2 regions of the Lysinibacillus irui genome follow, and region 1 is predicted to be linked to the other one. Evidence: a T-box and tRNA genes for the amino acid it is inferred to sense, from the RefSeq annotation. Region 1 holds a T-box; the other holds one or more tRNA genes.
What was found. The T-box of region 1 lies ahead of tyrS (tyrosine--tRNA ligase). A T-box ahead of a tRNA ligase gene usually reads a tRNA of that ligase, here a tRNA-Tyr.
Positions count from the first base shown of each region.

Region 1 (3,274 bases):
TTTTAGACAATAAAATTATACGAATTTCACCATATGATATTTTTTCTTACCACGACGGACAATACTGAATGCATCCTCTAGACGATCCTTCGCCTCAAAAACGTACTCTAAATCAGTCACTTTTTCACCATTCACACTAATCGCACCATTCGATACGTCCTCACGTGCTTGACGTTTTGAAGATGAAATACCTGCCTCTACAAGAAGGTCCACAATATTTTTGTCCTCTTTCGCCATTTCAATAGAAGGAACATCTTTAAAAGCATCCTTCATTTCATCGGCCGATAGTGCTTTTAAATCTCCTGAGAATAAAGCTGCCGTAATACGGATGGCTTGTTCCAATGCCTCTTGACCATGAATTAAACGAGTCATTTCTTCGGCAAGTGCTTTTTGTGCCTTACGTAAATGTGGCTCTTCCTCTACTGAAACTGCTAAAGCTTCAATTTCTTCGCGAGATAGGAATGTAAAGATTTTTAAGTATTTGATCACATCTGCATCCGCAGCATTGATCCAAAATTGGTAGAATTCATAAGGAGATGTTTTCTTGGCATCTAACCATACAGCACCACCTGCTGTTTTACCAAATTTTGTACCATCTGCTTTTGTTACTAAAGGAATCGTAATACCGAAGGCTTTTGTTTCTTCCTCATGTGTTTTACGAATAACCTCTAAACCTGTAGTAATATTCCCCCACTGGTCAGATCCACCTACTTGGATTCGGCAATTGTAGTGATTGTATAAATGGTTATAATCAATACCTTGAATTAACGTATACGCAAATTCTGTGAAAGAAATTCCTGTGTCAAGACGAGAAGCAATTGTATCTTTCGCTAACATGTAGTTCACGTTAATTAATTTTCCGTAATCACGTAAAAATTCAATTGTGTTGATATTGCCAATCCAATCACGATTGTTCACAAGCTGTGCACCATTGCCATCTTCCGCAAAATCAAAAATACGTTCTAATTGGCTTCTGATCCCTTGGACATTTTGATCGATTTGCTCAACTGTTTGTAATTGACGCTCTTCTGAACGGCCAGATGGGTCACCAATCATTCCTGTCGCACCACCAACAAGTAAAATTGGACGGTGACCAGCTTTTTGGAAGCGACGAAGTGTTAAAAGTGGCACAATATGGCCAATATGCATAGAGTCAGCAGTTGGATCTACACCACAATATAAAGATACAGATTGTTCATCTAACAGTTTTGCCATGCCTTCAGCATCTGTTTGTTGGTATAGTAAACCACGCCATTCTAAATCTTGTAATAATTCATTTGTCATGTTGATTCCTCCTAAAATGGTTGAAATTCATTACGTGCATGGACATTATTCGATAAAAAAAGTCCCTACACGCAAACAATTGCATGCAGGGACGTTAAGTTGCAAACTAACGCGGTACCACCCGGCTTGAAGATGTCATCCACCTTCCACTTCATTCAATCGCCTTTATCGCAGGCGCGCACGTCTAAGCTCCAAGTACGTAATTCGTCTCTACATTATGACCAGTTTTCACCAACCACTGGCTCTCTAAACAGGGAATATAGACACTACTGCAAACTCTTCCTCACTAGAAAACTATAAATATAATTCTATACGAATCTTTTTCATTGTCAATAACTATGTTCGCTCTAAAACAATATGTGCTATAATAAACAAGATTTTAGGAGGTCGATACATTGAAAGATTGGATTGAAAAAATCAATGCAAAGATCGATGAATTACTAGAACAAAAATGGATGAAGAAATTACGTATTTCAGGTAGTGTTACCTGGAACTTATTTTTACTATTTTTAGTCTTTGCATTGCTTGGCACTGTATTTGTCGGTTCAGTAGGAGCTGGTTATTTTGCTTCTCTTGTAAAAGAAGAGCCATTGCGCTCTAAAGAAGAATTACGAAATCAGATTTTTAGCTATGAAGAAACCAGTGAAATTTATTTTGCCAACGATATTTATATCGGGAAATTACGAACAGATTTAGATCGACGTGAAACCTCACTCAGCAATGTTGCCCCAGATGTAATTAACGCTGTTCTCGCAACAGAGGATGAGTATTTCCGTGAACATAACGGCATCGTACCAAAAGCTGTTATTCGTGGGTTATTACAGGATGTCACTAACTCTGCAACACAAACTGGTGGATCTACCCTTACTCAACAACTTATAAAAAACCAAGTATTAACAAATGAAGTATCCTATGAACGTAAAGCAAAAGAAATTTTACTTGCTATGCGCTTAGAACATTTTATGACGAAGGAAGAAATATTAGAGGCTTATTTAAATATTATTCCGTATGGTCGTAACTCTTCAGGACGAAATATCGCAGGTGTTGAAACAGCTGCTGAAGGAATTTTTGGAGTAAAAGCGAAAGAATTGTCACTTCCACAAGCTGCGTACATAGCTGGTATTCCACAGGCCCCATTTGCCTATACACCATTTACGAATACTGGGGAGCTAAAAAGTGAGGAAGCTTTAAAACCAGGTATTGATCGTATGAAAACAGTACTATATCGTATGAAAGAAGCTGGTTATATTGACGATGCACAGTACAAAGAAGCGTTAGACTATGATATCGCTGCAGATTTCCGCGGACCTGAAATGCGTGCCGAGGATCGATATCCATGGCTAACATATGAACTTGAAGCTCGTGCAAAAGAAATTATTGCTGAAAAACTAGCAAAAGAAGATGGGGTTGACCCAGAACGATTAAAGACAGAGAAAAAAATAAAGGATAAATATATGATTTTAGCCGATCGAGATGTTCGTTCGAAGGGATACCGTATTTATTCAACGATTAATAAAGATATGTATGATTCGATGCAAAAAGCAGCGAAGGACTTCCAGTACTATGGCCATACGTACACAGGTAAAGGGAAAGATCCTGTAACGGGTGAAGAAATTGATGTTGAGATGCCCGTTCAAGTTGGAAGTATTTTAATAGAAAACTCAACAGGTCGTATTTTAAGCTTTGTCGGTGGTCGAGATTTTAAAACAACTCAGCTAAATCACGCAACACAAGCTTATCGTTCTAACGGTTCAACGATGAAACCATTACTTGTTTATGGTCCAGCCATAGAATATGGGGTTATCGGTGCAGGTAGCCCATTAGTTGACGTGAAATTCTCTATAGGTATATGGAGCCCAAGCAACTATATTACGAGTGATGAGCGAGGACTTATTCCTGCACGTGAGGCTTTAGCAGACTCTCAAAACATATCAGCGCTACGTTTATATAATGATATTATTAATAGACGCCCCGCTGAACTGTTAGTAAA
Region 1 covers NZ_CP113527.1:3,287,915-3,291,188, forward strand. The annotation lists gene tyrS (tyrosine--tRNA ligase) at 16-1,284, opposite strand; T-box leader at 1,369-1,577, opposite strand; gene OU989_RS16555 (transglycosylase domain-containing protein) at 1,680-3,274, shown strand, end outside.

Region 2 (3,274 bases), 960 kb from region 1:
GCTCCTTGTAATATTCTTTAAATAGAGCAGGGGAGGATTTGTGAACGGCAATATCACCAACCTCGCCAACCGGTGCTTCATTACCTTCATTGTCGATAATACGTACAATATTACCTGGTGTTGGAACACCCATTGATCCTGGACGTAATTCAGTGTTTTCAAGTGTACCAATTAATAATGTATTTTCTGTCTGCCCGTAACCATCTCGTACTTTAAGTCCAAAATGCTTCATGAAGGTTTCGATGACTGGACGATTTAATGGTTCACCAGCAGAAACGGCACTACGGAGAGAGGAAAGATTATAGTCTTGTAGATTATCAATTTTCGCCATGATACGATATTCAGTCGGTGTACAACATAGGACATTAATTTTTTCCTCTTGCATTAATTGAAGGTATGTCTTTGCATCAAACCCACCATGATAAACGAATGCTGTGGCACCAAGCATGATTGTGGATAAGAAAGGACTCCAAATCCATTTTTGCCATCCCGGGGCTGCAGTTGCCCAAACTAAATCACCTTCACGAACGCAAAGCCATTTTGAAGCAGCTGTTCGAATATGTGCATATCCCCAGCCATGTGAATGAACAACACCTTTAGGTTTACCGGTTGTCCCTGAAGTATACGAAAGGAATGCCATATCATCACGTTTTGTTGCTACAGCTGTAAATGTAGTTGGCTGTGTACTTGCTAATTCATCTAAAGAAGTCCATTCTTCTTTTGCACTACCGATAACTAATTTGTTATTTAATGCGTCTACAGTAGAAGCTATTTGATCAACCTCACCAGTAAATGCCTCATAGGCAATAACGGCACTAGCAGAAGAATGTTCCATACGATATTCCAAGTCACTTGCACGTAGCATTTCTGAACATGAAATAGGAACAATGCCAGCCTTTAAGCAGCCAAGAAAAACGAAATAGGCTTCTGGTAGGCGAGGTATAATAACTAAAACGCGATCCCCTTTTTGAAGCCCTATCTTCGTAAACGCATTGGCGTATTGGTTCATTTTTTGGACAAGTTCAACATATGAAACTGTTCTTCTCTCTTGTTGTGTATTTAACCAACGTATTGCTTGACGATCACTATCCTGCGAAAACTTTTCTAATTCCTCTGTGATGTTATAAAACTCAGGTGCAATTAAATCATTTGATACCATAAGAACATTCCTCCCCCAGGAAATTTGATAGAAAATTCATAAAACTATTTTTATTTTAACAATTACAATAATATACAGCAAGAATATTTAGTACGTAAAATAGAAATATTAGATATAATAGAGAACTATTATGCATTGAATTAATCTGTAAGCATCCTTCGACAAAAAAATATAAAAATTTTCACCAAATGTGTTGCATTATTTAGAATGCTTGCTATAATAAGAAATGTACTTAAGAGGTTGTTTAAAACCGAATTGAATAGTATTGTTCCGAAGTAGCTCAGTTGGTAGTAGCACCTGACTGTTAATCAGGTTGTCGCAGGTTCGAGTCCTGCCTTCGGAGCCATTTTTTTGTCCATTTTTAAGATTCTGTTGTACATAAAAATTTTTTTGTAGAAAAGTGTTGCAACAATTAGGAAAAGATGTTATTATAAGTCTTGTCCTGTTTAAGACATAAGAATGGCCCCTTGGTCAAGTGGTTAAGACACCGCCCTTTCACGGCGGTAACACGGGTTCGAATCCCGTAGGGGTCACCATTAAAACATAGGCTTTAAAAAGAAAATAAACTGTGACATAACACCTGTTTCTATGGAGGATTAGCTCAGCTGGGAGAGCATCTGCCTTACAAGCAGAGGGTCGGCGGTTCGAGCCCGTCATCCTCCACCATTATTGTGTTATTCCGGAGGGGTAGCGAAGTGGCTAAACGCGGCGGACTGTAAATCCGCTCCTTAGGGTTCGGCGGTTCGAATCCGTCCCCCTCCACCAGTTTTATAAATGATTGGGGTATAGCCAAGCGGTAAGGCAACGGATTTTGATTCCGTCATGCCTAGGTTCGAATCCTAGTACCCCAGCCATTTTTCTTTTATGAGCCATTAGCTCAGTTGGTAGAGCATCTGACTTTTAATCAGAGGGTCGAAGGTTCGAGTCCTTCATGGCTCACTTTTTTAGAATAAAATACATTCAAAAGTGTTATATTAATTACTGATAACTAATCTCTTACTGAAAACAGTAGGAGATTTTTTTATGTTCTCTAAATTTGAATAAATATGCATGTTTTTGTCGAGTTGAGCCAAGTGGTATGTAGGCTTTACAATAATCTTATAACTTTTAGGGGGTATAAAAACATGAATAAACTTAATATTTCTATTATTGGAGTACCAACAGATTACGGACAAGCACGTCGTGGTGTAGATATGGGACCTAGTGCTATCCGTTATGCGGGGGTTGTAGAACGTTTAGAAGCTATTGGACACGAAGTACAAGATCAAGGGGATATTCGTGTTAGCCAAAAGCAAGCGGATGCCGCAGTAGATGAAAAATTACTTAATTTAGAGGAAGTAGTGGAGGTTAGTACTGCTTTAGCTAATAGTGTGCATGAAGTAGTGGAACAGAAAAAGTTCCCGCTTGTATTTGGTGGAGATCACAGTATTGCGATTGGGACATTAGCGGGACTAGGTGAGCATTATAAAAACCTTGGTGTTATTTGGTATGACGCTCATGCGGATTTAAATACACCTGAGACAACACCTTCAGGTAATATCCATGGTATGCCATTAGCGGTTAGTATCGGACTAGGTCACGAACGTTTAGTCCAAATTCGCAACTATGCTCCAAAAATTAAACCAGAGAACGTTATTATTATCGGAGCTCGTTCAGTAGATCCTGGTGAGCGTGATTTGATTAAAGAGCAAGGCATCAAAGTTTATACAATGCATGAGATTGACCGACTTGGAATGACGCGTGTCATGGAAGATGCACTCGCTTATTTAAAAGAGCGTAATGTTGATGGTTTACATTTATCTCTTGATTTAGATGGATTAGATCCGCTATATACTCCAGGGGTTGGTACGCCTGTTCCAGGAGGAATTACGTATCGTGAAAGTCATTTAGCAATGGAGATGCTACAGGAATCTGGGATGGTAACATCAGCGGAGTTTGTAGAAGTAAATCCAATTTTAGATGAGAAGAATACAACGGCAAATGTAGCTGTTGCATTAATGGGATCATTATTTGGAGAAACACTAGTTTAAAGAAAATTTTACAAAAAATTGCCTGTTGCCACATTGCATAAAAATCTTTTGCTATAATTAAATTAAAACGAAACTTTTCTTATCG
Region 2 covers NZ_CP113527.1:4,243,793-4,247,066, reverse strand. The annotation lists gene mbcS (acyl-CoA synthetase MbcS) at 1-1,159, opposite strand, end outside; tRNA gene OU989_RS21380 (tRNA-Asn) at 1,429-1,505, shown strand; tRNA gene OU989_RS21375 (tRNA-Glu) at 1,621-1,695, shown strand; tRNA gene OU989_RS21370 (tRNA-Val) at 1,750-1,825, shown strand; tRNA gene OU989_RS21365 (tRNA-Tyr) at 1,841-1,924, shown strand; tRNA gene OU989_RS21360 (tRNA-Gln) at 1,939-2,013, shown strand; tRNA gene OU989_RS21355 (tRNA-Lys) at 2,026-2,098, shown strand; gene rocF (arginase) at 2,284-3,189, shown strand.
Region 2: it encodes a tRNA-Tyr, which carries the amino acid that the T-box ahead of tyrS (tyrosine--tRNA ligase) is inferred to sense. The anticodon was not compared.